DNA from 4 places in the Pseudomonas sp. GW821-FHT09A09 genome. Region 1 is predicted to be linked to each of the others. Evidence: predicted binding sites of a transcription regulator. Region 1 holds the regulator's gene; each other region holds the start of a gene.
What was found. The regulator FliA, encoded in region 1, starts transcription of late flagellar genes. The targets are predictions, from matches to a motif close to CTAAAGTTTNNNNNNNNNNNGCCGNTAA.

Region 1 (7,891 bases):
CAAAATACCTTCCAGCAACATCTCGCGATAACGCGACTGGCGCATGGCAATCGACTTGAGTTTGCTCGCCACCGGCAACAACACCAGGTTGGCACTGGCCACACCGTAGATGGTGGCGACAAACGCCACGGCAATGCCGCTGCCCAGCTGCGAAGGGTCGGCGAGGTTGCCCATCACGTGGATCAGGCCCATCACCGCACCGATGATGCCGATGGTCGGCGCGTAGCCGCCCATGCTTTCAAAGACCTTGGCGGCGTTGATGTCGCGGCTTTCCTGGGTGTAGAAATCCACTTCCAGGATGCTGCGGATCGCTTCCGGTTCGGCGCCGTCGACCAGCAACTGCAGGCCTTTGCGCGCGTAGCTGTCGGGCTCCGCATCGGCCACGCCTTCCAGGCCCAGCAGGCCTTCCTTGCGCGCGGTGAGGCTCCAGTTGACCACACGGTCGATGCCGCCTGGCAGGTCCACACGTGGCGGGAAGATGATCCACACCAAGATCTGCATGGCGCGCTTGAACGAGCTCAGGGGCGATTGCAACAGTGCCGCGCCCACGGTGCCGCCGATCACGATCAGCGCGGCCGGGCCGTTGGCCAAGGCGCCGAGGTGGCCACCTTCGAGGTAGTTGCCGCCGATGATCGCGACAAACGCCATGATGATGCCGATCAGGCTCAACACATCCATCAGAGGCAGGCCTCCACCAGATGCTTGCCGATGTCGTCCAGGCTGTAGACCGCATCGGCCAGGTCAGCCTTGACGATGGCCATGGGCATGCCATAGATCACGCAGCTGGCTTCGTCCTGGGCCCAAATGGCGCTGCCGCCCTGCTTGAGCAGGCGCGCGCCTTCGCGGCCGTCGGCGCCCATGCCGGTGAGCACCACCGCCAGAACTTTGTCGCCGTAGGACTTGGCTGCCGAACCGAAGGTGATATCCACGCAAGGCTTGTAGTTGAGGCGCTCATCGCCCGGCAGGATTTTGATCGCGCCACGGCCGTCCACCATCATCTGCTTGCCACCCGGGGCCAGCAGCGCCAGGCCAGGACGCAGGATGTCGCCATCCTCGGCTTCCTTGACGCTGATGCGGCACAGCTTGTCCAGGCGCTCGGCGAAGGCCTTGGTGAACGCGGCCGGCATGTGTTGCACCAGCACGATCGGCGCCGGAAAGTTGGCCGGCAGCTGGGTCAGCACACGTTGCAGGGCAACCGGGCCGCCCGTGGACGTGCCGATGGCCACCAACTTGTAGGCTTTGCGCTTGGGCGCAGGCGAATGAGCGGCAGCCGGCGCAGCAGCCCGCACCGGTGCAGGCGCAACAGGACGCGCAACCGGTGCCGGCGCAGGACGCCCGAACGCGCTGGTCGGGGCCGCTGCGGGAGCCGGGGTTGGCGCAGGCGCGGGGGTGCTGAACAGGCTGCGACGGTTACTGCGGGAAATGCTGTGCACCTTCTCGCACAGCATCTGCTTGACCTTCTCGGGGTTGCGCGAGATGTCTTCGAAGTTCTTCGGCAGGAAGTCCACCGCGCCGGCGTCCAGCGCATCCAGGGTCACCCGGGCGCCTTCGTGGGTCAGCGAGGAGAACATCAACACCGGGGTCGGGCAGCGCTGCATGATGTGCCGAACTGCGGTGATGCCATCCATCATCGGCATCTCGTAGTCCATGGTGATCACGTCCGGCTTCAACGCAATGGCTTGATCAATCGCCTCTTTGCCGTTGGTGGCCGTGCCGACCACCTGGATCGTTGGATCGGCGGAAAGAATTTCCGAGACGCGGCGGCGGAAGAAACCCGAATCGTCCACCACCAGGACCTTGACTGCCATAAACACTCCGTTAGGCGGGGCGGGCAATACCGCCCTGCCCCACCAGAATCAAATACGCCGAGCGGCGTAACGCTTGAGCATGCTCGGAACATCGAGAATCAGCGCGATCCGGCCGTCACCGGTGATGGTCGCACCCGACATGCCCGGGGTTCCCTGCAGCATTTTGCCCAAAGGCTTGATGACCACTTCTTCCTGGCCCACCAGTTGATCGACCACAAAGCCGATACGCTGGGTGCCCACGGAGAGAATCACCACATGGCCTTCGCGCTGCTCTTCATGCTTGGCCGATGCCACCAGCCAGCGCTTGAGGTAGAACAGTGGCAACGCCTTGTCGCGCACGATCACCACTTCCTGGCCGTCCACCACGTTGGTGCGCGACAGGTCGAGGTGGAAGATCTCGTTGACGTTGACCAGCGGGAAGGCGAACGCCTGGTTGCCCAGCATCACCATCAGGGTCGGCATGATCGCCAAGGTCAACGGCACCTTGATCACGATCTTCGAGCCCTGGCCCTTGGTCGAGTAAATGTTGATCGAGCCGTTGAGCTGGCTGATCTTGGTCTTCACCACGTCCATGCCCACGCCACGGCCGGACACGTCGGAGATCTCGGTCTTGGTCGAGAAGCCCGGGGCGAAGATCAGGTTGTAGCACTCGGTGTCGGTCAGGCGGTCGGCGGCATCCTTGTCCATCACGCCACGCTTGACCGCGATATTGCGCAGGATCGCCGGGTCCATGCCCTTGCCGTCATCGGTGATCGACAACAGGATGTGGTCGCCTTCTTGCTCGGCGGCCAGGATCACCTTGCCATTGCGCGATTTGCCCGACGCTTCGCGTTCTTCCGGGGTTTCCACGCCGTGGTCGACAGCGTTGCGCACCAAGTGGACCAGCGGGTCGGCCAGGGCCTCGACCAGGTTCTTGTCGAGGTCGGTTTCTTCACCCACCAGTTCCAGGTTGATCTCTTTCTTGAGCTGGCGTGCCAGGTCGCGGACCAGGCGCGGGAAGCGGCCGAAGACTTTCTTGATCGGCTGCATCCGCGTTTTCATCACGGCGGTCTGCAGGTCGGCGGTCACTACGTCCAGGTTCGACACGGCCTTTTGCATGGCTTCATCGCCGCTGCTCAGGCCCAGACGCACCAGGCGGTTACGCACCAGCACCAGCTCGCCGACCATGTTCATGATGTCGTCCAGGCGTGCGGTATCAACCCGTACGGTGGTTTCGGCTTCACTGGCCGGCTTGTCGGCCACCGGCGCGGCAGCCGTCCGTGCAGGCGCAGGTGCAGCAGTGGCCGCAGGGGCCGGGGCGGGCTTGGCAGCAGGCGCGGCGGCTTTGGCAGCTACCGGTGCGGCCGTTGCTACCGCAGCGGCCGGGGCCACTTCGGAGAACTTGCCTTTGCCGTGCAATTCGTCCAGCAGGGACTCGAACTCGTGATCGGAAATCAGCCCGTCATCGGCCGGCGCGGCACTGGCGGCAGGCGCGGCGGCGGTTGCAGCGACTTCCGGCAAGGCGTCGGCCACAAAGGTGCCCTTGCCGTGCAGTTGGTCGAGCAACGCTTCGAATTCGTCGTCGGTAATGTCGGTGTTGGCGGAGGCCGCCGGCGCTTCTGGCGCGGCGGCAGGCGCCACGGCGTCAGCCGCGAACTGGCCTTTGCCATGCAATTGGTCGAGCAGTGACTCGAACTCTGCGTCGGTGATGTCTTCGCTGGTCGGCGCTGCGACTTCAGCCGCCGCAGCAGCCGGGGCCTCAGCCTCGGCCTTGACGGCACTGAGGGAATTGAGCAGCTGTTCGAACTCGCTGTCCGTCACGTCCGGCTCGGCTTCCACTACAGGCTCGGGCGCCGCAGCCGCAACGGGTGCGGCCGAGGTGTCGGCAGGTTCTGCCAGGCGCGCCAGGGCGGCCAGCAGTTCCGGAGTGGCGGCAGTGATCGGTGCACGGTCGCGCACTTCGCTGAACATGCCGTTGACCGCATCCAGTGCTTCGAGAATCACGTCCATCAATTCCGAGTCAACGTGACGCTCACCCTTGCGCAGGATGTCGAACACGTTCTCGGCGATGTGGCAGCACTCCACCAGCTCATGGAGCTGGAGGAAGCCGGCGCCCCCTTTTACAGTGTGAAAACCGCGAAAAATTGCATTGAGCAGGTTCGCATCATCCGGTCGGCTTTCCAGCTCGACCAGTTGTTCGGACAGTTGCTCTAAAATTTCGCCGGCCTCTACAAGGAAATCCTGAAGGATTTCTTCATCGGCGCCGAAGCTCATGTGGGTGCTCCTTAGAAGCCTAAACTGGATAACAGGTCATCAACATCATCCTGACCCGATACAACGTCTTCACGTTTATCGGCATGAATCTGCGGACCTTCACCCTTGGCGAGATGTTTTTGTGGATCTTTTTCCGAGAGGATCGCTGCGCGGTCATGTTCGATACCGGCAAAGCGGTCAACCTGGCCTGCCATAAGCACCAATTTGAGCAAGTTGCTTTCCACTTCGGTGACCAATTGGGTCACACGCTTGATCACCTGGCCGGTGAGGTCCTGGTAATCCTGGGCCAGCAGAATGTCGTTGAGGTTGCTGGAAACCGTGCGGTTTTCCTGCTCGCTGCGCGACAAAAAGCCGTCGACCCGACGCGCCAATTCACGAAACTCTTCCGCGCCCACTTCCCGACGCATGAAGCGGCCCCAGTCAACGCTGAGGGCCTGGGCTTCATTGGCCATTCCATTGACCAGGGGCGTGGCGTTCTCCACCAGGTCCATGGTGCGGTTGGCCGCCGCCTCAGTCAGCCTGACCACGTAGGACAGGCGTTCGGTGGCATCGGTGATTTGCGAAATCTCTTCGGCCTGGGGCATGTGCGGGTCAATCTGGAAATTGACGATCGCACTGTGCAGCTCGCGCGTGAGCTTGCCCACTTCCTGGTACAGGCCGCGGTCACGGGTCTGGTTGAGCTCATGGATTAACTGCACCGCGTCGCCAAACTGGCCTTTTTCAAGGCTGTCGACCAACTGGTGAGCATGCTTTTTCAGGGTCGACTCGAAGTCTCCCTGTGACGTTTCTTTATGCTCCATAGCTCCCCCGTGGCAGCATCAATGACCGATGCGTTCGAAGATTTTCTCGATCTTCTCTTTCAAGGCCAGCGCAGTGAATGGCTTGACCACGTAACCGTTTACCCCGGCTTGGGCGGCTTCGATGATCTGCTCACGCTTGGCTTCGGCGGTCACCATCAGCACAGGCAGGCTGCGCAGTTTTTCATCAGCACGCACGTGGCGCAGCAAATCGATACCGGTCATGCCCGGCATGTTCCAGTCGGTTACCAGAAAGTCGATGCTCCCGCTGTTGAGGATCGGAATCGCCGTAATGCCGTCATCCGCCTCGACCGTGTTTGTGAACCCAAGATCACGCAACAGGTTTTTTATGATCCGCCGCATCGTTGAGAAGTCATCAACGATGAGGATTTTCATGTTCTTGTCCAATTCGACCTCCAAGCAGTCTTAAACGCGCCCAGCACCTGGACGCGCCATTTCAATCAACAGGCGTTACACAAAAAGGACTGCCCAGGGCACCACGGTACGAACCCGCGAAAGCGTGGGCTTTCACGGTAGCGTCTGCAGTGTCCCCACACTGCCTGTCAGCGCGCTCGCCACTCTCCCAATCGCCCCCGCAAGCGGGCTGCGCACTGGCTATGCAGCTGGCTGACACGCGACTCGCTGACCCCCAGGACCTCACCGATTTCCTTGAGGTTCAGCTCTTCGTCGTAGTACAGCGCCAACACCAGTCGCTCACGCTCCGGCAAATTGGCGATCGCGTCCGCCAACGCGCCCTGGAAGCGTTCATCTTCCAGGTCACGCGACGGCTCGAGATGTGCACTCGCGCCGTCCTCGTGCAGCCCTTCGTGTTCGCCGTCCTGCAACAGGTCGTCGAAACTGAACAGGCGGCTGCCCAAGGTATCGTTCAAAATCCCGTAGTAATCATCGAGACTCAATTGGAGTTCGGCCGCAACTTCATGATCTTTAGCGTCACGACCGGTTTTTGCTTCAATTGCGCGAATTGCATCACTGACCATGCGCGTATTGCGGTGCACCGAACGCGGTGCCCAATCGCCTTTGCGCACTTCGTCGAGCATCGCGCCACGGATACGGATACCCGCATACGTCTCAAAACTTGCACCCTTGCTCGCGTCGTATTTGGTCGACACTTCGAGCAGGCCGATCATGCCGGCCTGGATCAGGTCTTCGACCTGGACGCTGGCCGGCAGGCGTGCCAGCAGGTGATAGGCGATACGCTTGACCAACGGCGCGTAGCGCTCGATCAACTCGCCCTGGCTGTCACGGGCAGACTTCTTGTACGCGTTGTAGCCAGTCGCTGTCATAGCACGGGTCCTGCGCTCGTCTGATGCACCAATCGCTCGACGAAAAACTCCAGATGCCCCCGCGGGTTGGCGGGCAACGGCCAGGTATCGACCTTCTGGGCAATGGCCTTGAACGCCAGTGCGCACTTCGAACGAGGGAACGCTTCATAGACCGCACGCTGCTTTTGCACGGCCTTGCGCACACACTCGTCATAAGGAACTGCGCCGACGTATTGTAAGGCGACATCGAGGAAGCGATCCGTGACCTTGGTCAACTTGGCGAACAGGTTTCGCCCCTCCTGCGGGCTTTGGGCCATGTTGGCCAGCACGCGGAAGCGGTTCATGCCGTAGTCACGGTTAAGCAGTTTGATCAGGGCGTAGGCGTCGGTGATCGAGGTGGGTTCATCGCAGACCACCAGCAGCACTTCTTGCGCCGCGCGCACGAAGCTGACCACGGACTCGCCGATCCCGGCGGCGGTGTCGATCACCAGCACGTCGAGGTTGTCGCCGATATCACTGAAGGCCTGGATCAGGCCGGCATGCTGCGCCGGGCTCAGGTGCACCATGCTCTGGGTGCCCGAGGCGGCCGGCACGATCCGAATGCCACCGGGGCCCTGGAGCAGCACATCGCGCAGCTCACAACGGCCTTCGATCACATCGGCGAGGGTGTGTTTGGGTGTCAGCCCCAGCAGAACGTCGACGTTCGCCAACCCCAGGTCAGCATCCAGCAGCATGACGCGACGGCCAAGCTCTGCCAGGGCCAGGGACAAATTCACTGACACGTTAGTTTTCCCGACGCCACCTTTGCCGCCGGTCACCGCGATCACCTGTACGGGATGCATGCTGCCCATTTTATTTCTTTACCTTGTCTTGCTTAGACGCAGGCTACATGGCTTGGCCGCGTGAAACGCTTGCAGACCATCGATGTAGATACATTTCACGGTGTTCATGCTGCCCTCAACCGACCCGTTTTGCCGGGTTGTGGTAAAGGTCAGCGAACATGTCGGCCATCGCTTCCTCGCTAGGCTCTTCTTGCATTTGCACGCTGACTGCACGGCTGACCAACTGATGACGGCGCGGCAGATGCAGATCATCCGGGATCCGCGGCCCGTCGGTCAGGTAGGCAACCGGCAATTCGTGGCTGATGGCCAGGCTCAACACCTCGCCCAGACTCGCCGTTTCATCGAGTTTAGTCAGGATGCAACCGGCCAGGCCGCAGCGCTTGTAGCTGTGATACGCAGCGGTAAGAACCTGTTTCTGGCTGGTGGTTGCAAGCACCAGGTAATTCTTCGACTTGATGCCACGCCCGGCCAGGCTTTCCAGTTGCATGCGCAACGCCGGGTCGCTGGCTTGCAGGCCAGCGGTATCGATCAACACCACGCGCTTGCGCAACAGGGGGTCGAGGGCATTGGCCAGGGACTGGCCCGGGTCGACGTGGGTCACCGATACATTGAGGATACGCCCCAGGGTCTTGAGCTGTTCCTGGGCACCAATACGGTAGCTGTCCATGCTCACCAGCGCGATGTTCTGCGCGCCGTACTTGAGCACGTAACGCGCGGCCAGTTTGGCCAGGGTGGTGGTCTTGCCCATGCCGGCAGGGCCGACCATAGCGATCACACCGCCCTCTTCCAGGGGCTCGATTTCCGGGGTGACGATCATGCGCGCCAGGTGGGCCAGCAACATGCGCCAGGCCTGGCGAGGCTCTTCGACTTCGGCGGTGAGGGCCAGCAGGTCGCGGGACAACGGGCCG
Region 2 (7,891 bases), on a different contig from region 1:
GCGCCGGTGCCGACCCGCTGATGTGGCACGCGCATATCGCCATGCAGCAAGCCAAGAGCACCCAGGGCTGTACCTTTCATATCTTCAACGAACGCATCAACCGCAACGCGCGCAGCCTGGCCGACCTGGAAAGCGAGCTGCGCCGCGCCCTGCGCCGTGATGAGCTGGAACTGCATTACCAACCGCGCCTGGATCTGGACGACGGGCATATCGTCGGCCTGGAAGCCCTGGTGCGCTGGCGCCATGGCGAGCGCGGCCTGTTGCCGCCGAGTGAGTTCGTGCCCCTGGCCGAGCAGAGCGGCCTGATCGTGCCCTTGGGCTACTGGGTGATTTCCCGGGCGCTGCGTGACATGCAGGACTTGCGCGAGCGCGGCCTGCCGCCGTTGCACATGGCAGTCAACCTGTCGTTCCGTCAGTTCCAGGACAGCCAGTTGCTTTCCACCCTCAGCCGGCTGATTGCCGAGCGTGGTGTGGAAGCGCAATGGCTGGAGTTCGAGCTGACCGAAACCGCCGTGATGCGCCGCAGTGACCTGGTCAAGCAGACCATGGACGCGCTCGGCCGCCTGGGTGTGCGCTTCTCTCTGGATGACTTCGGCACTGGGTTCTCCTCGTTCGTGCACCTCAACAGCCTGCCGATTGCCTTGTTGAAGATCGACAAGAGCTTCGTCGGCGGCATGGAGGAGCGTGAAGAGAACCGCAAGCTGGTGCACGCGATGATCAACCTGGCCCACAACCTGAACCTGGAAGTGGTGGCCGAAGGCGTGGAAACCCCTGAGCAACTGGCGCTGTTGCGTTTGTTTGGCTGCGACCAGGCCCAGGGCTACCTGATCAGCAAGCCGTTGCCGTTGCCGGAGCTGGTGGAGTACCTGACCTTCGGCAAAGGCCAACAAGCCCTTCTCGGTTGAATTGCAAACCCCATCAACTGTAGGAGCCGGCTTGCCGGCGATAGCGGTGTATCAGTACCAGATGAGTTATCTGACACACCGCCATCGCAGGCAAGCCAGCTCCCACAATTGAACCGGTGGATCCCCAGCTTCTTCAGGCAGATAATCCTGATCTGCGCCGCTGCCGTCTGACACAACGCGGATAAAACTGTGGGAGCTGGCTTGCCTGCGATGGCGGAATTTCAGCGCCAGATGAGTTGTCTGGTATACCGTCATCGCCGGCAAGCCAGCTCCTACATTGATCGGGTACATCCTCTATTCAGGTTGCATGGCCCCAAATTCAGTTTGAGTCGCAGGGTTCTTGCGGATCATGCGTTTCATCTTCGCTTCGAATGCCCACGTCAGGCTGATGGCCGCGCAGGCCAGGCCCAGGGCCAACCCCCACCACACCCCGGTCGGGCCCCAGCCCAGGTGGAAGGCCATCCACCACGCCGACGGCGCGCCAATCAACCAATAGCAACCCAACCCCACCAGGAAGGTGGTCTTGGCGTCCTTCAGCCCACGGATGCAGCCCATCGCGATGGTCTGCACGCCGTCGAACAGTTCAAACCAGGCCGCCACCGCCAGCAGGCTGACAGCCAGCACGATCACGTCGTGGAAGGCGGGGTCGTTATGGTCGAGGAACAGTCCGATCAGCGGATCGGAAAACAGCCACAGTACCGCTGCAAACCCTAGCATCACTGCCGCGCCAAACCCGATACCCACACGCCCGGCCAGGCGTGCCTGCAGCAACTGCTCGGCGCCGTAATGCTGGCCGATGCGCATGGTCACCGCATAGGACATGCCGGCCGGCACCATGAAGGCCACCGACACGATCTGCAGGGCAATCTGATGCGCCGCCAACTGTGTGCTGCCCATAGTGCCCATGCACAGCGCGGCGAAGGCAAACAGCCCGACTTCCACCGCGTACGTGCCGCCAATCGGCAGGCCCAGGCGCCACAGCTCGCGCAAATACTGGGTGTTGAGGCGCAACAGGCCTTTGCCCAGCGGGTAGGCCACGTAAGTCCGGTTGCTGCGGATGTACCACCACAGCGCCAGGGCCATGCTGTTGGCGACGAGGGCGGTGACCAGGCCAATGCCCATCAGCCCCAGTTTCGGCAGGCCGAACATGCCTTCGATCAGTGCATGGTTGAGCAGGTAGTTGGCCACCGCACCGCCGAGGCTGATCACCATCACCGGCTGCGCCTTGCCAATCGCGCTGGTAAAACCGCGCAGCGTCATGAAGCTGAGGAAACCCGGCAGGGCGAACGGCAGGATCGTCAGGAACTGCCCGGCCGAGTGCACGTTGGCTTCGGTCTGGCCAAACATCAGCAACAGCGGCTTGAGGTTCCACAGCAGTAAGCCCGCCACCAGCGCCATCAGCCACGCCAGCCAAAGCCCGGCCTGGGTCAGGCGGGTGGCGCCTTCGATATCGCCCGCGCCGTGCCGAATGGCCACCAGGGTGCCCACGGCAGCAATTACGCCGATGCAGAAAATCGACACAAAGGAATAGCTGGCCGCGCCCAGGCCTCCACCGGCCAGGGCTTCAGGGCTCAGGCGGGCCATCATCAGGGTGTCGGTCAGCACCATCAGCATGTGCGCCAACTGTGAGGCAATCAACGGCCCTGACAGCCGCAGAATGGCCCAGAGTTCGGTACGCGCCGGATGCTGCATGATCATCACACTCAAAAAGTCAGAGGGTTGGGGAAGGGTTGATTCTCGGCGCTCCTGGCGCATTACACAAAAGGATAAAAGCGATCGTTCGCATGACTAATACTCATACTTATAGATTCTGCTAGGGTGCCGGATTGCCTTGTAGGAGTTTTCCTTATGTCGCGCCGCCTTCCTCCGCTTTATGCCTTGCGTGCATTCGAGGCCGCGTCCCGGCATAACTCCTTCACGCGCGCCGCCGAGGAGCTGTCGATCACGCAGAGCGCGGTCAGCCGGCACATCCGCACGCTGGAAGAGCATTTTGCCTGCCGCCTGTTCCAGCGCAGCGGGCGGACCCTGCAACTCACCGAGGCGGCGCGCCTGCTGCTGCCCGGCGTGCGTGAAGGCTTTGCCGCGCTGGAGCGGGCCTGCCATACCCTGAATGCCGAAGATGACATCCTGCGCATGAAGGCACCCTCGACCCTGACCATGCGCTGGCTGCTGGCGCGTCTCAGTCGATTCCGCGCCTTGCAGCCGGGCAACGAGGTGCAACTGACCAGTGCGTGGATGAGTGTGGACGAGGTGGACTTCAACCAGGAGCCATTCGATTGTGCGGTGCTGCTGAGCTACGGGCATTTTCCAGCCGATTGGGAAGCCAGCTACCTGTTCCCGGAATTGCTGATTCCAGTGGGGGCGCCCAACCTGCTCGACGACGGCCCTTGGGATGCGGCGCGCCTGGCCACCGCCGAGCTGCTGCACCCCACGCCCGATCGGCGCGACTGGCGCAATTGGTTGGAGCGCATGGGCTTGTCGTCCCAGGTGTCGCTCAAGGGCGGGCAGGTGTTCGATACCCTTGAACTGGGCATGATCGCCGCCGCGCGGGGCTATGGAGTGTCCATGGGCGACCTGCTGATGGTGGCCGAGGACGTGGCGCAAGGGCGGTTGAGCCTGCCGTGGCCCACCGCCGTGGCCAGTGGCGAAAATTATTACCTGGTGTGGCCGAAAACCCGCCCCGGAGGTGAACGCTTGCGGCGGTTGGCGGAGTTTCTTCAAGGCGAAGTCAAGGCGATGGAATTGCCTCAGGTGCAGCGCCTCGACTGATGCGCGGACTACCGTTCGTGCAATCGTTTGCGCGATACCCCTGTGAATCGCTCAAGTATTGCCCAGGCCCGCCGAAGAAGGTGTGTTGGAACCATCGTGCACCAACGTTTCCCACCAGATAATTTGCCGAGCAGCGCTATGAGATCAGGATGATCCTGGCCTCGGCCAGGAGCTGTCATGTCTCAACCTCGCGCTCGGATCGCCTCCCAACTAGGCCTCGCCTTGGCCGTTATTTTGGCTGTCGTCATCAGCGGCAGTACCGTCTTCGCTTTGCGTTCCCTTGACTCGGCCAACCTCGACACCCGCGAGGAGCACCTGGCCAGCGAGGCGCGTTTGCTGGCCGACCAACTCAACACCTTCCACAGCACCTTGCGCGAGAGTACTCAGCGTTTGAGCGGGCTGTTCGAGAAGCGCTTCGGCGCCGGCTTGAGTGTGCGTGCAGACCGGCCAGTCACCGTGGCCGGCGTGCAAACCCCAAGCCTGTACCTGGGCGAGGATGTGCTGAACAACAACTTTGATGAAGTGGACGAGTTCAAGCAGATGTCCGGCGGCGTGGCCACGGTATTCGTGCGCAGCGGCGAAGACTTCATCCGCATCAGCACCTCGCTGACCAAGCAGGACGGCAACCGGGCCATCGGCACCGTGCTCGACCACCAACACCCGGCGTACCAGCGCCTGCTGACCGGACAGAACTATGTGGGCCGGGCCGTGCTGTTCGACCGCTCCTACATGACCCAGTACACCCCGGTGCGTGACGCCAGTGGCAAGGTCATCGCCGTGTTGTTCATCGGCTTTGACTACACCGACGAGCAGAAGGCCCAGTTCGACAACCTCAAGCGCTTCCGTATCGGCCAGACCGGCTCGCTGGCGCTGTTGGACGAGCAGAAACACTGGCTGGTGCCACCGGCGGGTGTGCAGGCACTGGATCAAGCGATCCCGGTGATGCTCGACCTGGCGAAAAAGCCCGGTGAAGGCCGCTTCTGGAGCGACAAGAGCGAAGACTTCTACAGCGTCTCGGTACCGTTCGAAGGCGGCCCGTGGTCGGTGGTGGCAAGCATGCCGAAGTCCGAGATCCGCGCAGTCACCTGGGCGGTGGGTATTCGCCTGGTGATCGGCAGCGTGCTGGCGATGCTGTTGGCGGTCGGCGCGGCGGTCTGGCTGCTGCGCAGCAAACTGCAGCCATTGAGTGACTTGGTGCGCCAGGCCGAAGCCCTCGGCGCCGGTGATTTGAGCGCCCGTTTGAACGTGGCCAGCCATGATGAAATCGGCCAGTTGGCGCGCAGCTTCAACCAGATGGGTGAAGCCTTGTCGACCATGGTTTCGCATATCCGCAAGGCGGCGGAAGAGGTCAATAGCCGGGCACAGGCCTTGTCGGGGTTGTCCGGTGGTGCTTATGAAGGCATGGAACAGCAATCCGGCGAGATCACCAGCATGGCCGGCGCAGTGGAAGAGTTCAGTGCCACCTCGCTGAACATTGCCGACAACATGGGCAACACCGAACGTCTGGCCCAGGAAAATGCCCAGCAAACCCGCATCGGCCGCACCTCGATGCAAGAAGCCTCGTCGTCCCTGGAACATATCGCCACAGCACTGAACAGCACGGCCACGGTGATCAACACCTTGGGCCAGCGCTCCCAGGAAATCGGCGGGATTGTGGGGGTGATCACCTCGATTGCCGAGCAGACCAACCTGCTGGCGCTCAACGCCGCCATCGAAGCTGCACGGGCTGGCGAGCAAGGCCGTGGTTTTGCCGTGGTTGCCGATGAAGTGCGTAACCTAGCGTCGCGCACCCGTGAGGCTACCGATGAAATCTCCGGGATGATCCAGAGTATCCAGCAGGAAACCGGCAACGCCATCAGCACTATGGAGCGCGGTAATGTGTTGATGCAGGAAGGGCTGTCGCGCAACGCGGACGTGGCTTCGGCCCTGGCACGCATCGACGAGCAAAGCCGCTCGGCTGGCCAGCAATTTGCGGCGATCACCACCGCGACCCAGGAACAGAGCAGCACCGCGAACGTGCTCAGCAGCAACCTGCAAAGCATTGCGCTGGCCAACAGCGAGCAACGTGAAGTGGTGTCGAACCTGGCGATCACCGCCAAGGAACTGGAAACCCTGGCGGCGGGCTTGCGCCAAGAGGTCGACCGCTTCCGCTGACACCCCGCCCTCTGTAGGGGCCGGCTTGCCGGCGATAAGGCCCTCAGGCCTGGCGCAAACCTTGAAGTAGCTATCGCCGGCAAGCCGGCTCCTACAGGGGCGGTGTTGGGCTTAGGTGATGGCTGCCGGCCGATATTGCAGGGCCTCTTGCAGGTGATGGCGTGCAATTGCGTCTGCCTGCTCAAGGTCGGCCAGGGTGCGTGCTACTTTCAGCAGTCTGTGAGCTGCGCGCAGCGATAAGGTCAGCCGCTCGCACGCGTTCTCCAGCCAGCTTTCGTCGGTCTTCACCAATTGGCAATGCTCCTTCAGCCCCGGCAGGTCGAGGAAGGCATTCGCGCACCCTTGTCGCCGTTGTTGACGCTCCCGAGCCTCGGCCACCTGCGCTGAGGCGGTCGCGGTGTTGTCGCCAGCCTGTTGGGTCGGGTTGAGCGCCGTGGTTTCCCGGGCGACCGTGAGGTGCAAATCGATGCGGTCCAGCAGCGGCCCCGAGAGCTTGTTGCGGTAGCGCTGTATCTGTTCCGGCGTGCAGCGGCAGCGCCCGCTGGGTTCGCCCAGATAGCCGCAAGGGCAGGGGTTCATGGCTGCCACCAGTTGGAAGCGTGCCGGGAAACTCACCCGGTCGCGGGCGCGAGAAATCACGATGTGACCCGACTCCAACGGCTCGCGCAGCACCTCCAGCACTTTGCGATCAAACTCCGGCAGTTCATCCAGGAACAGCACGCCGTGATGGGCCAGGGTGATTTCTCCTGGTTGTGGCTTTGACCCGCCCCCGACCAATGCCGGGCCGGACGCTGAATGGTGCGGCTGGCGAAACGGCCGGTGGGGCCAATGGCTCAAGGGCGCCAAGCTGACGACGGACTGAATCGCCGCGACTTCCAGGGCTTCCTGTTCACTCAGCGGCGGCAGCAACCCCGGCAGGCGGCTGGCGAGCAAGGTCTTGCCCGTACCGGGCGGCCCGCTCAACAGCAGGTTATGTGCGCCCGCCGCCGCGATCAGCAGCGCGCGCTTTGCCGCAAGCTGCCCTTGCACCTCGCTCAGGTCCGGGTAAGGCTTGTTCAGGTACAGCAGGCCGTCGGACTTGTACGGCTCGATCGGTACGTGCCCATTCAGGTGCGCCACCACCTGCAGCAGGTGGTCGACGGCGATCACCGTCAACCCCGACGCCAGGCACGCCTCCTCGGCATTCGCCCGGGGCACTATCACGGTGCGCCCGGCCTTGCGTGCCGCCAGCGCGGCCGGCAACACCCCCTTCACGGCACGCACCTCACCCGACAACGCCAACTCCCCCAGGCATTCCACGTTATCGAGCATCAACGACGGCACCTGCACGCTGGCCGCGAGGATTCCCAAGGCAATCGCCAAATCAAAACGCCCGCCGTCCTTGGGCAGGTCGGCGGGCGCGAGGTTGAGGGTGATGCGACGGGCGGGGTATTGCAGCGCGCTGTTGAGGATGGCACTGCGTACGCGGTCCTTGCTTTCCTTGACGGCGGTTTCGGGCAGGCCGACCAGGGTCAGGGACGGCAAGCCGTTGGCCATGTGCACTTCGACGGTGACGGCAGGGGCTTCTACGCCAACCTGGGCGCGGCTGTGGACGATGGCGAGGGACATGCTCGTTCCTTGAATGGAGGGCCGCTTCCTGCGGTTTTTCAAGGGTAGACGAGGTGGGGAAGAGCGAGGCGGGGGAGGTTTTACAGAACGTATCCAGAGCAACCCACGGCGCTTTATGTGGGAGCTGGCTTGCCTGCGATGCAGACGACTCGGTATTTCAGTTGTACCGAGGTGATGCGATCGCTGGCAAGCCAGCTCCTACAGGGGGTGGCGTTATTCAGACGGCGGTGTCAGCCGTGCTTCCAGCTCTGCCACCTTCGCCTCCAGGCTCTCCAGCCGCGCACGCGTGCGGGCCAGGACCACCATCTGGCTATCAAACTCTTCCCGGCTCACCAGGTCGAGTTTGCTGAAGCCACTTTGCAGCAGCGCCTTGAACTGGCTTTCGATTTCGTTGCGGGGCAGCGGGGTGTCGCCGCTGAACAGGCGAGAGGCGTGGCCGCTCAGGGCGTCGAGGA
Region 3 (7,102 bases), on a different contig from region 1:
GGGGTTTGCCGGGGCGCGGCAACTTCAACTTGAGGATCGGCACCAAGATCACCAGGCCCGCAAGGGCGATGGCAAAGCGCATCAGCAGGAACGCAAAGGGTGACGCATGGGCCAAGCCCCACTTGGAGAAAATCGCCCCGCTGCTCCACAGCAGGACAAACAGGCTCGTCGAGGCCGCCGCGGCCACGGATTGTTTCGAAAGAACAGACATGGTTACCACCTGTCATCAGGCAAAAAAAGCCGATTCAGCAGACGCTGAAATGCATTAGGTTTTTTTCAGGCGGGCAGACGGGAACAGCAGCGCTGATCAGCCCGAAATGCCAACGCCCGGCGGTGATACGACTGCGTACACCGGCGTGCTGCTGACAGGAGGGGGGTAGTGACTGATCTGCGCAGGCTGCTTTTCCCCGCACGGCACGACCACAGCGTTGACCGCTGAATCGACTACCGCTATGCGCTTGGAAGCTGGCATGTGCTGATCTTTTTGAAGGGAGGAATGCCGCCCGACTATAACCAGCCGCAAACATATTTTGCAATAACTCCTCCGGGTCTTTTTGCGTGGAGGAGTTTTCATGCGGCGGCAAAACACCGGTCGCTATAATGCCGCCGGGTTTTTCCAAGGATTTCACATGATCGCTCTGCCCTGGCTGTACCTGGTGCTTCTCTCCATTGGCTACTCAGTGGCCTTGATCTACGGGCAACTGGGCCTGCTCGCGGCCGTCTCGGTCGGCCTGTTGCTGATCGCCGGCTACGCGGTGCGCCAGCAACGCACGCCCTGGGCGCGCTACCTCGGCCACGGTTTGTTCATCGTCCTGGCGCTGGGCCTGGCGATGCACTGGTTGCCGGGTTTCTACAACGGGCGCGGCATCGACCCGCAACGGTTGACCCCGGACGCCGTGCCGTTCTCGATGTACCTGAACCAGGACAAACCCCTGATCGGTTTCTGGCTGCTGCTGGCCTGCCCGTGGATCGTTGCGCGACGGACGTTGCGGCTGTCGATTTGCGTGGCGGCACTGGCGTTGGCCCTGACGGCTGTTGCAGCGCTAGGCGGGGCGGCGTTGCTGGGGATTATCAGTTGGGCACCAAAGTGGCCGGAACAGGCGTGGTTATGGGTGTTGAACAACCTGTTGCTGGTGACTTTGGTGGAAGAGGCACTGTTTCGCGGTTACATCCAGGGCGGCTTGAGCCAACGTTTCAAACACCTGCCGTATGGGGAGAACCTCGCACTCTTGCTCGCCTCACTGCTGTTCGGCATGGTGCACCTCGGCGCGGGCTGGCATTGGGTGCTGCTGGCGAGCATCGCCGGGGTCGGTTATGGCCTGGCGTACCGGTTTGGCGGGCTGGGTGCAGCGATTGCCACGCATTTTGGCTTGAATCTGCTTCACTTCGGGTTGTTTACCTACCCAATGCTGGCCGGCTGATTGCCCTCTGTAGGAGCGAGCTTGCTCGCGAAAAGCCCGTGAACGCCGCGTTTAACCATAAACCCTGCGTTATCGTTGGCGACCTTCGCGGGCAAGCCCGCTCCTACAGGGGTTATGTACCCAATGCTGGCCAGTCGATTGTTGCAAAAATAAGTTAAATAAACGCCTGACCCTGCCGATACCCCTTGAAAGCCTTGCGGATTGAACAATCATGCGTAATAACCAACCCGTTACCCAGCGCGAACGTACCTTCCCCGCTCAGCAACGGTTGATCTCCACCACAGATGCCAAGGGTGTCATCACTTACTGCAACGACGCGTTTGTCGAAATCAGTGGGTTCACCCGTGACGAGCTGATTCGTGCCCCGCACAATCTGGTGCGTCACCCGGACGTTCCGGCGGCTGTGTTCGCGCACATGTGGTCGACGCTCAAACAAGGCTTGCCATGGATGGGCATTGTCAAGAATCGCTGCAAGAGCGGTGATCACTATTGGGTTAACGCCTATGTGACCCCCGTTTTCGACGGCAACCAGGTGATCGGCTACGAATCGGTGCGCATCAAGCCCACCGCCGAGCAGATCCGCCGGGCCGAAGCGCTCTACCAACGCATCAACCAAGGCAAGTCTGCCGTTCCCCAGCGGGACAAGTGGCTGCCGGTGCTGCAGGACTGGCTGCCGTTTATCCTGGTCAGCCAATTGAGCTTCATGATCGGCGCGTCGCTGAATTCCCATTGGGGTTTCGCCCTGGCGGCGGGGTTGTCGGTGCCCTTGGGCCTGCTGGGCCTGAGCTGGCAGCAGCGCGGCCTCAAGCGCTTGTTGCGCCTGGCCGAGCAGACCACCTCCGACCCGTTGATCGCACAGATGTACACCGACAGCCGTGGCGCACAAGCGCGCCTGGAGATGTCGATCCTCAGCCAGGAAGCACGCCTGAAGACCTGCCTCACACGCTTGCAGGACACGGCCGAGCACCTGAACGATCAAGCCGCGCAGTCCAACACCCTGGCGCACAACAGCTCCAGCGGCCTGGAGCGCCAGCGCGTTGAGACCGAGCAAGTGGCCACCGCCGTCAACCAGATGGCCGCGACCACCCAGGAAGTCGCCAGCCACGTACAGCGCACAGCCGATGCGACCCAGGAGGCCAACCGCCTGACTGGCCGCGGTCGTGATATCGCCGGAGAAACCCGCGAGGCGATTCAGCGCCTGTCCGTTGCCGTGGGTGAAACGGGCGTGACCGTCACCCAGCTGGCTAAAGACAGCGATGAGATCGGCGGCGTGGTCGATGTGATCAAAGGCATTGCCGACCAGACCAACCTGCTGGCCCTCAACGCCGCCATCGAAGCGGCCCGTGCCGGTGAGATGGGCCGTGGCTTTGCGGTGGTGGCGGACGAAGTGCGCCAACTGGCGCAGCGCACCGCCGAATCCACCGGGCAGATCCACGCCCTGATCGCCAAGCTGCAGCAGACCGCCGCCGCCGCCGTGCAAACCATGGACGCCGGGCATCGCCAGGCCGAAGAGGGTGTGGCGCGGGTGATGGAAGCGGACCAGGCGTTGGTGGGCATCAGTGAAGCGGTGGCGCATATCACCGACATGACCACCCAGATCGCAGCAGCGACCGAAGAGCAAAGCTCGGTGGCCGAAGAGATCAGCCGCAACATCAGCACCATTGCGCTGTTGGCGGACCAGACGTCGGAGCAGGCGCTGAACTCGGCGCAGTTAAGTGAAGAGCTAACGCATACCGCCAATACCCAGTATTCGCTGGTAGAGCGGTTCAACCGGTAAATTGCTATCGCCGGCAAGCCGGCTCCTACAGGTTACGCGATCCTCTGTAGGAGCCGGCTTGCCGGCGATGACGGCCTAAAGGACAGCGAGAAACCCAGCCACTTTCACCGCCGCGGCCTCCAGGTGCTGCTCATGACTAAACCCCGACGCCTTCAACGGCTTCAAGTCATGATCCCCCGCCACCCGCCACATCACCTCGATACTCGGCGACAGCTCATACCCTTCCACCGCCGCCCGATTGCCCAGGGCATCCCGCTCACCCTGCACAATCAAAGTACGCGTCTTCAGCGCCACCAGATGCTCGACCCGTGGTTTCTCCGGTTTACCCACGGCATAAAACGGATACCCCAGGCACACCAACCCATCGGCACCCAACTCATCCGCCAACAAACTGGCCATGCGCCCGCCCATGGACTTGCCGCCAATCGCCAGTTTCCCAGCGACATGACGTCGCACCTGCGCATACACCTCACGCCAGGCGTCCAGCAGTTTCGGCGCCGGATTCGGTGGGCGCTTGCCGCCGTCCACACGGCGCTGGGCCATGTAGGGAAATTCGAAGCGAACCACGTTGACGCCATGCCCGGCAAGGCGTGCAGCCATGTCGTTCATGAAGGATGAGTCCATCGGCGCGCCGGCGCCGTGCGCCAAAATCAGCGTCACAGGCTCGCGTCCCGCAACGGACGAGGCAGCATCCCACAACCACCCGTGTTCCCGCACACACTGCGCCCATTGATCCCCGTCAATACTGGCCTTGTGCTCTTCTCCCATGCTTGCCTCGCTTTTTAGTCTGCCTATAACTCCAGCCCAAGTGCCGCATCTGCTTGGGTTGAACCGTGGATGGGGAACCATGAACACTACTTTAAGTACCGCCTATAACTACAAGGTGGTCCGCCAATTCGCCATTATGACGGTGGTGTGGGGCATCGTCGGCATGGGCCTCGGGGTTTTTCTCGCTGCCCAATTGGTCTGGCCTGCACTCAACTTCGATCTGCCGTGGACCAGCTTCGGCCGCCTGCGTCCGTTGCACACCAACGCGGTGATCTTCGCCTTCGGTGGCTGCGCGCTGTTCGCCAGCTCCTTCTACTCGGTGCAACGCACCTGCCAGACCCAGTTGTTCGCGCCGAAGATCGCCGCGTTCTGCTTCTGGGGCTGGCAACTGGTCATCCTGTTGGCCGCGATCACCTTGCCACTGGGCTACACCAGCTCCAAAGAATACGCCGAGCTGGAATGGCCGATCGACATCCTGATCACCATCGTCTGGGTGGCCTACGCCATTGTGTTCTTCGGCACGGTGATGAAGCGCACCACCAAGCACATCTACGTCGGCAACTGGTTCTTCGGTGCGTTCATCATCACCGTGGCCATCCTGCACATCGTCAATAACCTGGAAATCCCGGTCAGCCTGACCAAGTCCTACTCCCTCTACGGCGGTGCGACGGATGCCATGGTGCAGTGGTGGTACGGGCACAACGCGGTAGGCTTTTTCCTCACCGCCGGTTTCCTGGGGATGATGTACTACTTCGTGCCCAAGCAGGCCGAGCGCCCGGTGTACTCCTATCGCTTGTCCATCGTGCACTTCTGGGCGCTGATCACCCTGTACATCTGGGCCGGCCCGCACCACCTGCACTACACCGCGCTGCCGGACTGGGCGCAGTCCCTGGGCATGGTGATGTCGCTGGTACTGCTGGCACCGAGCTGGGGCGGCATGATCAACGGCATGATGACCCTGTCGGGCGCCTGGCATAAGTTGCGCAGCGACCCGATCCTGCGCTTCCTCGTCGTCTCCCTGGCCTTCTACGGCATGTCGACCTTCGAAGGCCCGATGATGGCGATCAAGACCGTCAACGCCCTCTCCCACTACACCGACTGGACCATCGGCCACGTACACGCCGGCGCCCTCGGCTGGGTGGCGATGATTTCCATCGGCGCGCTGTACCACATGATCCCAAAAGTCTTCGGTCGCGAGCAGATGTACAGCCTCGGCCTGATCAACGCGCACTTCTGGCTGGCCACCATCGGCACCGTGCTCTACATCGCCTCGATGTGGGTCAACGGCATCGCCCAAGGCCTGATGTGGCGTGCGGTCAACGAAGACGGCACCTTGACCTACTCCTTCGTCGAAACCCTGGTGGCCAGCCACCCTGGCTTTATCGTGCGGCTGGTGGGCGGCGCCATCTTCCTCAGCGGCATGTTCCTGATGGCTTACAACACGTGGCGCACCGTGCGTTCGGCGCAACCGGCCGAAGTCACCGCTGCAGCGCAGCTGGCCTGAGGAGTCTGTGATGAAACACGAAACGATTGAAAAGAACGTCGGCCTGTTGATGCTGCTGATGGTGCTCGCCGTGAGCATCGGCGGCCTGACCCAGATCGTCCCGCTGTTCTTCCAGGACGTGACCAACAAGCCGGTGGAAGGCATGAAGCCCTACACCGCGTTGCAACTGGAAGGCCGCGACATCTACATCCGCGAAGGCTGCGTGCAGTGCCATTCGCAAATGATCCGCCCGTTCCGCGCCGAGACCGAGCGCTACGGCCACTACTCGGTGGCGGGCGAAAGCGTGTGGGACCACCCGTTCCTGTGGGGTTCCAAGCGCACCGGCCCGGACCTGGCCCGCGTCGGCGCACGCTACTCGGACGACTGGCACCGCGCCCACTTGTACAACCCGCGCAACGTGGTGCCCGAGTCGAAAATGCCGGCCTACCCGTGGCTGGTCACCGCCCCAGTCGACAGCAGCCACACCGAGACCAAGTTGAAAGTGATGCGCACCCTCGGCGTGCCGTACACCGACGACGACATCAGTGGCGCCGTGGCCAGCCTCAAAGGCAAGACCGAGATGGACGCGCTGGTTTCTTACCTGCAAGTGCTCGGCACTGCCATCAAGAGCAAGAGGTGAGCCATGGGATTTGAATTCGATGCAGGCACCATCCGCGGCCTCGGCACGCTGGTGGTCGCCATCGCCTTTATCGGCCTGTCGCTGTGGGTGTTCAACAACCGGCGCAATGCGGAATTCGAGCAGGCACGCCTGCTGCCGTTCGCCGATGAACCGTCCCCATCCGACGCTCAAGAAGAGCCTGCAACAAGGAGCAATCGGCCATGACCCTATTCTGGAGTACATGGATCTGCGTACTGACCCTCGGCAGCCTGATCGGCCTGACTTGGCTGTTGATCGGCACCCGCAAGGGCGAGACCAAGGGCAGCGTGGACCAGACCATGGGCCACGCCTTCGACGGTATCGAGGAATACGACAACCCGCTGCCCCAGTGGTGGTTCATGCTGTTCGCCGGCACCCTGGTGTTTGCGGTCGGCTACCTGATCCTCTACCCGGGCCTGGGCAACTGGAAAGGCGTGCTGCCGGGCTATGAAGACGGCTGGACCCAGACCAAGGAATGGGACAAGGAAATGGCCAAGGCCGACGCCAAGTTCGGGCCGATCTTCGCCAAATTCTCGGCCATGCCCCTGGAAGAAGTCGCCAAGAACCCGCAAGCGCTGAAAATGGGCGGCCGCCTGTTCGCCTCCAACTGCGCGGTATGCCACGGCTCGGATGCCAAGGGCGCGTTCGGCTTCCCGAACCTGGCGGACGACATCTGGCGCTGGGGCGGCTCGGCCGAGGCGATCAAGGCCACCATCCTCAACGGCCGCCACGCGGCGATGCCGGCCTGGGGTGACATGCTTGGCGACGAGGGTGTGAAGAACGTCGCCGCCTATGTGCGTCACGACCTGGCCAAGCTGCCTCTGCCGGCCGACAACACGGCCGATCTGGGCGCGGGTAAAACTGCATTCAACACCACTTGCGTGGCTTGCCATGGCCCTGAAGGCCACGGCATGGAAGCCATGGGCGCCCCGGACCTGACCAAGCCGGCCGGCTACATCTACGGCACCAGCCTGGCGCAGTTGCAGCAAACCATC
Region 4 (7,891 bases), on a different contig from region 1:
CGGTTATGACTGGGGCGCGCGCTCGGCGGATATCGTTTCGGCACTGTGGCCGGAGCGGGTCAAAGCACTGGTATCGGTCAGCGGCTACCTGATCGGCAACCAGGCCGCCGGCAAGAACCCCTTGCCGCCAAAAGCCGAATTGCAATGGTGGTACCAGTTCTACTTCGCCACCGAGCGCGGCGCAGCGGGCTACCAGAAAAACACCCATGACTTCGCCAAGCTGATCTGGCAGACCGCCTCGCCCCAGTGGAAATTCGACGACGCCACTTTCGACCGCAGCGCCAAAGGCCTGCAAAATCCGGATCACGTGGCCATCACCGTCTTCAACTACCGCTGGCGCCTGGGCCTGGTCCAGGGCGAAAGCCAATACGAGGCGCTGGAGCAGAAACTCGCGCAGTCGCCGTCCATTGGTGTACCCACCATCACGTTGGAAGGCGATGCCAACGGCGCGCCCCATCCGGCACCAGAGGACTACGCCAAGCGTTTCACCGGCAAATATCAGTTCCGCCTGATCAACGGTGGCATCGGTCATAACCTGCCGCAGGAGGCGCCCGAGGCGTTTGCCAAGGCGGTGATCGACGCGGACCACCTGTGATGAAGCGCCTGTGCATGGCCGTCATTGCGCTGGTCGGCTCGGCCAGCCCGTGGGTGTTCGCCGACGACAACGCCTCGCCGATCTACGGCGTGACCATTCCCGACGGCTACCGCCAATGGGAACTGGTGGCGCCCGCCCAGGAAGCCGACCCGTTGAACGAGCTGCGCGTGGTGCTGGGCAACAGTGCTGCGCTCAAGGCCTACCGGGAAGGCAAGTTGCCTTTCCCCGATGGCACGGTACTGGCCAAGTTGGCGTGGAAACACGAACAGTCACCGGACTTCAAGACAGCCTCCATTCCCGGCGCGGCCACCACGGTGCAGTTCATGGTCAAGGATTCGAAGAAGTACGCCGCCACCGGCGGCTGGGGCTTCGGGCGGTTCATCAATGGCAAGCCGGTGGACCAGGCCCAGCACGAGACGTGCTTTGCCTGCCACCAGGCCTTGGTGAAAGATCGGGACTACGTGTTCACCAAACTGGCGCCTTGAGCGCGGAGGTCCGGGTGTCACCGGACCTCTGCGTTTCTCGTCAGGCCGGCACGCCCAGGATGATGTGCGAGGCCTTGATCACGGCCGTGGCACTCACGCCCGGTGCCAAGCCCAGCTCGGCCACCGCATCGCGGGTGACGATGGAATACACCTTGGATCCACCGGCCAGCTCGATCACCACTTCAGCGTTGACCGCGCCATCGTTGACGCTCAACACTTTGCCTTCCAGGCAATTACGTGCCGACAGCCGAATGTCGCTGGACTCGGTCATCAGCATCACCCACGGCGCCTTGATCAGCGCCACGGCTTCTTTGCCGACGGCGATGCCCAGGTTGCGCACGCTTTCCATGGTTACGACTGCCACCAGTTGCTCACCACCGGGCAGGGTCAGGACAACTTCGGCGTTGACCGCACCGTCCTGAACCTGGCTGACCTGGCCTTTGAATACGTTGCGTGCACTGACTTTCATGGGGAGCGTCCTTTTCTTGACTTATAGGTTAGGAAATGCCGCGCATGATTAAACGTAGCGCTGTGTAAAAACAACTATAGCGCCCTGCTCTCTGCCACTCGCCGGTTAAAACGCTGGCGAAAGTGCGACAGTTGGTAGGCGATCCCCAGCCAGATAAACCACGCGGGCATCACGCACAGTGCCAATCGAGTGTCCGGGCGTAACGCCAGCAGGCACAGCACGAACGCCAGGAACCCCAGGGAGAACCACGCCATCGGCACACCACCGGGCATTTTGTAGAGGGATTTGGCGTGCAGGTCCGGGCGTTTTTTACGGTAGGCAATGTAGGAGGCGAGAATAGTCGACCAGGTAAAAATCACCAGGATCGCAGAGACCGTCGACACGATCGTAAACGCGGTCATCACCTCCGGCACCACGAACAGCAACACCAGCCCCAGCAACATCAACAGCGTGGTAAACGCCAGGCTGATAAACGGCACGCTGCGGGTGGACAGGCGTCGGAAGATCCCCGGCGCATCCCCAAGGTCCGCCAGGCCGAACAGCATGCGGCTGGCGGAAAACACGCCACTGTTGGCCGACGACGCCGCCGAGGTCAGTACCACGAAGTTGACGATACCCGCCGCCGCCGGAAACCCCGCCACCAAAAACAATTCCACGAATGGGCTCTTGCTTGGCGACACCTGCTGCCACGAGGTGACCGCAATGATGCACGCCAGGGCCAGCACATAGAACAGGATGATGCGCAGCGGAATCGAGTTGATCGCCTTGGGCAAGGTCTTCTCCGGTGCGCGGGTTTCGGCCGCTGCCGTGCCGATCAATTCGGTGCCAGCGAAAGAAAAGATCGCCATCTGGAACCCGGCAAAGAAGCCGAACAACCCATTGGGGAACGCCGCCTGTTGATCGAGCAAATGCCCCAGCGAGGCAGTCACACCGGTGGGCGACACAAAGGAGCTGGCAATCAGCACCGCACTCACACTTATCAAAGTGACCACGGCGATGATCTTGATAATCGCGAACCAGAACTCTACTTCGCCAAACAGCTTGACCGTGAGCACGTTCAGCGCAAACAGCGTCAGCAACATGCCCACGGCCGGCATCCACGCTGGCACGTGCGGGAACCAGTACTGGAAGAACCCGCCGACCACCACCGCATCCCCCACCACCGCCACGCTCCAGCTCAACCAGTACGACCAGCCCAGGAAAAACGCCGCGCGCGGCCCCAGGTACGCACCGGCAAAGTCGGCAAAACTCTTGAAGTTGAGGTTGGAGAGCAGCAACTCGCCCATGGCGCGCATCACGAAGTACACGAACAACCCGATGATCATGTAGATCAGCAGGATCGAGGTGCCGGACAACGCGATGATCTTGCCCGAACCCATGAACAGGCCCGTGCCGATCGCACCGCCCATGGCCATCAGCTGGATGTGGCGGTTACTCAGGGTGCGTTGCAACGCAGGCTTTTCGGCAAGCCCGGGCGTGGTTGTTTTCATCACAAAACCTCTTGTTATGTTTTTGAGTTTTGGCAGAAAAAAGGATTGAACGGTGGCGCTCAGGCGCTCTTGTTTTCGAAGCCATGCAGCACGTTGACGGCATTGATGCCGATCTCATCGACCATGTAGCCGCCCTCCATCACGAACAGCGTTGGCACGCCGACACCGGCGATGAGTTCACCCATGGCGATGAAGTCCGGGCTGTCGAGCAAGAAGTGGCTGATGGGGTCGTCCTTGAAGGTGTCGACGCCCAGGGAAATCACCAGCACTTCGGGGGCGAAGTGTTTCAATTGCCGACAGGCGTCAAGCAAGGCGACTTGGTAACTGGCCCAATCGGTGTTTTTCGGCAACGGGTAATTGAGGTTGAAGCCCTCTCCCGCCCCGGCACCGCGCTCGTGGGCATGGCCGGAAAAGTACGGATAGGACACGCTCGGCTCGCCGTGCAACGAGATGAACATCACGTCGGGGCGATCATAGAAAATGTTCTGCGTGCCGTTGCCATGGTGGAAGTCCACGTCCAGCACCGCCACGCGCTTGGCGCCCTGGGTGATGGCCTGTTGCGCGGCAATTGCGGCGTTGTTGAGGTAGCAATAACCGCCCATGTATTCGCGTGCCGCATGGTGCCCAGGTGGACGGCACAGGGCGAAGGCGCTGTGCTGGCCTTCATCGATCAGCGCCAGGCCAGTCAGTGCGATATCCGCGCTGGTTTTCACCGCGTTCCAGGTGGTGCGGGTGATCGGCGAGCCGGCGTCCATGGCGAAGAAGCCCAGCTTGCCATCGATGAACTCCGGCACCTGCTGGTTGGCCAGGTCGCGCACCGGCCACACCAGCGGCAGTGCGTCATGGCTGCGGCCAATGGCGGTCCATTCGGCCCAGGCGGTTTCGAGGAAGGTCACATAGCGTTCGCTGTGGGCATTGACGTAGCAGGCGCGGTCGAAGGTGCGCGGCACGATGATCTCGCCCAGTCCCACCCGTTGTACCCGGTCACGCACCGTGTCCGCGCGGCTGGGTTGTTCGAACGAGGGTTTGAGCACGCCATCTTTCAATTCGGTGCCATGGTGCAAACGGTGGTCATCACTAAAAACAGTCAACATTGCTGAGGTTCCGCCAGTAAAAGACAGGGTCTATTTTGTTCTGGCGGCGCCGGGCTTTCTTTGCTTTTACTTCCACCATTGTTAGCTTATTCGGAACTTCTTACCCTCGCGGCGCTGATAAATGAAAAATAAAACCAAACAGGTCGCTCTTGACGACACCGATCTCGCCATCCTCGCCCTGCTGCAGGAAGACGCCAGTATTTCCAATGCCCAACTCAGCGAACGCCTGTCACTGAGCCTCACGCCATGCTGGCGTCGCCGCAAGCGCCTGGAAGAAGAAGGCGTGATCAAGGACTACCAGGCCAACCTCGATCGCAAGCTGCTCGGGCTGAACATCCTGGCGTTCGTGCACGTGCGCTTCGCCATCCACGCCGACCAGGCGCCGGACGCGTTCGAGGCGGTGATGCGCGAACTGCCCCAGGTGCTGGCGTGCCACAAGATCACTGGCGATGCGGATTACCTGCTGCAGGTGCTCGCCGAGGACCTCGACAGCTACAGCGAATTTGTCGAGAACGTGCTGCGCCGGCAGCTGGGGATTGCGTCGATCCAGTCGAGCCTGGCGTTGAAGGAAGTGAAGGCGACGAGTCGGGTGGCGATTGCGGGGCGCTAAGGCTTCGAACAGCGCCTGGCCCGTTTAAAGTCCTACCCGACCAGGCCGATAACTGACTTGCAGTATTGAATCCGAACACTCGCTCCGCGCACGCCAGATCCTCTTACGATTACATGGAGTAAGCCTGCATGCCTGTCCGTACGCGTTTTCTCGAGCATTACCGCAAAGCCGACCGCATCATGCTGGCGTTGATCTGGCTGATGTTTTTGTTCTCCATTGGCCTGGCGTTCTGGCACGACACCTTGCTGCAAGCGGTGATCATCGGCGGCGGCACCGCTGTCGTGCTGACCGCGCTTTACCGTGCCCTTTCAGGCACCCGCGTGATGCGCTGCGCACTCGGCGCAGGCCTGATGGTCATGGCCGCCCTGCACATCAACCAGGCCCAGGGCGTGATCGAATCCCACTTCGGCATCTTCGCCTTGCTGGCGGTGCTCACGTTTTACCGCGACTGGCTGCCGATCCTGGTGGCCGCCCTCACCATCGCCGTGCACCACGTGGTGTTCCATGCCTTGCAGCATCAGGGCTTCCCGGTGTTTGTGATGGACCATCACGGCGGCTGGGGCATGGTGTTCGTGCACGCGTTCTACGTGGTGATGGAAACCGTCGCCCTGCTCTACCTCGCCGTGCACAGCCAGGCCGAAGCGGTCGAGAGCCAGGAAATGCTCGAAAAAATGCTGGCGGTCACCTCGCAATTCACCTCCCAGACCAGCCAGGGCGAAGGCAAGGTGCATGTGTCCCTGGCCAAGCGCTTTGATCACTTCCTGCAGCAGATCACCCACCTGATCGATGGCGTCACCCGCGACTCCCACGGCCTCGGCCAGCTGGGCCAGGAACTGGCCAGTGCCAGCGGCACCCTGGAAAAAGGTGCGAGGCACCAGCTGGCAGAAATCACTCAGATGACCGGCTCGATGCAGCGCATGGAAGACGCCATGGGCCACATCGCCGTGCACGTCGAACAAGCCGTCGAGCACGCGGGCAAGGCCAGCCAGCAAATCGTGCGCGGCCAGCAAAGTGTTGGCCGTGCGCAACACGAAATCACTCAATTGGCCTCCCGCCTCAACGGCACCCACCAAACCGTGGAAGGCCTGGCGGTACAGGCCGAACAGATCGGCACCGTGCTCGAAGTGATCAACAGCATCGCCAACCAGACCAACCTCCTCGCCCTCAACGCCGCCATCGAAGCCGCCCGCGCCGGCGAACAAGGCCGCGGCTTCGCCGTGGTCGCCGACGAAGTGCGCAGCCTGGCCCAACGCACCGCCGTTTCCACCCAGGAAATCAAGACCATCATCGAAGGCTTGCAACACGGCAGCCGCCAAGCCGTGGAAGCCATGCACGACAGCCGCCAGGGCGTAGAGCGGTGCGTGGAAGACAGCCAAGTCGCGGTGGATATGCTGCAAGCCGTGGGCAATGACATTGCGCATATCGATGAGCTGAATGGGCGGATCGTGAGTACGACGCGCGAGCAGACTTCAGCGAACCTGGAGATTGTGGGGCGGTTGCAGGCGGTGCAAGGCATTGCCCAGAGCACGGCGGACGACGTGGAGTTGCTGGCCAGGAGCAGTGAGCAGTTGCCGGTGATTGCGGTGCGGCTGGACGCGTTGGGCCGGCGGTTTCATCAATAAGCGCGCTCCCCTGTAGGAGCCGGCTTGCCGGCGATGCAAACAACGCAGTGCATCAGTCGCAACCCGTCGACGCCATCGCCGGCAAGCCGGCTCCTACAGAAAGCGGCATAATCGGCTTCCTACTCATACCAGGCTCGCATCAATGACCACCGAACGCTACGACCAACTGGCCATCTTCGCCATCGTGGCCCAGGAGCGTAGCTTCACGCGTGCGGCTGCCCGGCTAGGGATGTCGCAACCGGCTTTGAGCCGCGCCATGCGCCAGTTGGAAGATCGCCTTGGCGTACGTTTGTTGGCCCGCACCACCCGCAGCGTCTCGGCGACCGAGGCCGGTGAGCATTTACTGCGGGTGATCGCGCCCCGTTTTGAAGAGATTGATAGCGAGCTGGCTTTGCTCAGTGAGTACCGTGACAAGCCCATCGGCAAGTTGCGCATCACGGCGGGTGAACATTGTGCAGTCAGCGTGCTGCAGCCGATGTTGGCCAAGCTGCTGCCGGGCAATCCTGACCTCAGTATCGAGGTCATCGTCGATTATGGTTTCACCGACATCGTCGCCCAAGGCTTCGATGCCGGCGTGCGCCTGGGCGAGCAAGTGGCCAAAGACATGATTGCCCTGCGCATCGGTCCGGACATGCGCATGGCGGTGGTGGGCTCGCCAGCGTACTTTGCACGTTACCCCGTCCCCACGATTCCGAATGAGCTGATGGCCCACAATTGCATCACCCTGCGCATGCCCACCCATGGGGGACTGTATGCGTGGGAGTTCGAGAAGAATGGGCAAGCCTTGAACGTGCGCGTCGAAGGGCAACTGGTGTTCAACACCATCGCCATGCGCCTGGACGCGGCACTCCAAGGCTTGGGGCTGGCGTTCATGCCCGAAGACCTGGTGCTGGAACATGTGGCGCAGGGCCGCTTGGTGCGTGTGCTGGAAGACTGGTGCGAGCCGTTTTCGGGCTATCACCTCTACTACCCCTGCCGACGCCAAAGCTCGCCCGCGTTCACCTTGTTGCGCGAAACCCTGCGCTATCCTGGTTAAGCAGGCTTGTCGGCCAAATGATAATCCAGGGCATCGTCGGCACGCCTGGCCGCCGCTGCATCGCCCTGCTCCGCCAGTAGCTGAGCGAGATGGCGTAACTGTTCAACCGTCACCCCCACCCGCAGGCTGGCGGCCACATGGGAGCGCAACTGCGACTCCACGCCCGACGTGGCAGCCAAGGCTGCAACCGTCGCCAGCTCGCGGCTCTGCCAGTCGAGGTTATCGCGTGCAAAGATGTCGCCGAACAAATGCGCTTGCAGGTAGCGATTGATCACCGGCACGAACTCGAACAACGGCCCTTGCACCGGAGCACCGGCGATTTTGGTCTGGTTGGCCTTGCCGAGTACCAGCAACTGTTCGCCAACCGGAATGACCGCCATGGGCTCACGCCCCAGGTCATCCTTGATGCCCTGCTGCTTGCGCGCCTCCACCACCCGCATCAACTCACCCAATGCATTCAGGCTGCGGGGGAAGCCGGTGTAGGCGTAGA

Region 2: the regulator FliA is predicted to act here: its motif matches at 3,725-3,752, upstream of AC07OV_RS14725 (methyl-accepting chemotaxis protein).
Region 3: the regulator FliA is predicted to act here: its motif matches at 1,576-1,603, upstream of AC07OV_RS15545 (methyl-accepting chemotaxis protein).
Region 4: the regulator FliA is predicted to act here: its motif matches at 4,768-4,795, upstream of AC07OV_RS01565 (methyl-accepting chemotaxis protein).

The regions. Positions count from the first base shown of each region.
Region 1 covers NZ_JBWKPU010000035.1:10,235-18,125, reverse strand. Annotated here, with positions in the region: gene AC07OV_RS24670 (flagellar motor protein) at 1-678, opposite strand, end outside; gene AC07OV_RS24665 (protein-glutamate methylesterase/protein-glutamine glutaminase) at 678-1,808, opposite strand; gene AC07OV_RS24660 (chemotaxis protein CheA) at 1,857-4,061, opposite strand; gene AC07OV_RS24655 (protein phosphatase CheZ) at 4,073-4,861, opposite strand; gene AC07OV_RS24650 (chemotaxis response regulator CheY) at 4,880-5,254, opposite strand; gene fliA (RNA polymerase sigma factor FliA) at 5,422-6,162, opposite strand; gene fleN (flagellar synthesis regulator FleN) at 6,159-6,992, opposite strand; gene flhF (flagellar biosynthesis GTPase FlhF) at 7,099-7,891, opposite strand, start outside.
Region 2 covers NZ_JBWKPU010000014.1:86,291-94,181, reverse strand. Annotated here, with positions in the region: gene AC07OV_RS14740 (putative bifunctional diguanylate cyclase/phosphodiesterase) at 1-905, shown strand, start outside; gene AC07OV_RS14735 (NorM family multidrug efflux MATE transporter) at 1,200-2,603, opposite strand; gene AC07OV_RS14730 (LysR substrate-binding domain-containing protein) at 2,754-3,674, shown strand; gene AC07OV_RS14725 (methyl-accepting chemotaxis protein) at 3,852-5,828, shown strand; gene AC07OV_RS14720 (YifB family Mg chelatase-like AAA ATPase) at 5,940-7,436, opposite strand; gene AC07OV_RS14715 (accessory factor UbiK family protein) at 7,650-7,891, opposite strand, start outside.
Region 3 covers NZ_JBWKPU010000015.1:89,656-96,757, reverse strand. Annotated here, with positions in the region: gene AC07OV_RS15555 (DMT family transporter) at 1-211, opposite strand, end outside; gene AC07OV_RS15550 (CPBP family intramembrane glutamic endopeptidase) at 630-1,421, shown strand; gene AC07OV_RS15545 (methyl-accepting chemotaxis protein) at 1,633-3,198, shown strand; gene AC07OV_RS15540 (alpha/beta family hydrolase) at 3,274-3,966, opposite strand; gene ccoN (cytochrome-c oxidase, cbb3-type subunit I) at 4,046-5,470, shown strand; gene ccoO (cytochrome-c oxidase, cbb3-type subunit II) at 5,481-6,089, shown strand; gene AC07OV_RS15525 (cbb3-type cytochrome oxidase subunit 3) at 6,093-6,293, shown strand; gene ccoP (cytochrome-c oxidase, cbb3-type subunit III) at 6,290-7,102, shown strand, end outside.
Region 4 covers NZ_JBWKPU010000002.1:18,533-26,423, forward strand. Annotated here, with positions in the region: gene AC07OV_RS01535 (alpha/beta fold hydrolase) at 1-595, shown strand, start outside; gene AC07OV_RS01540 (cytochrome P460 family protein) at 610-1,080, shown strand; gene AC07OV_RS01545 (TOBE domain-containing protein) at 1,121-1,549, opposite strand; gene AC07OV_RS01550 (amino acid permease) at 1,624-3,039, opposite strand; gene AC07OV_RS01555 (histone deacetylase family protein) at 3,099-4,133, opposite strand; gene AC07OV_RS01560 (Lrp/AsnC family transcriptional regulator) at 4,255-4,743, shown strand; gene AC07OV_RS01565 (methyl-accepting chemotaxis protein) at 4,872-6,365, shown strand; gene AC07OV_RS01570 (LysR family transcriptional regulator) at 6,508-7,401, shown strand; gene AC07OV_RS01575 ((R)-mandelonitrile lyase) at 7,398-7,891, opposite strand, start outside.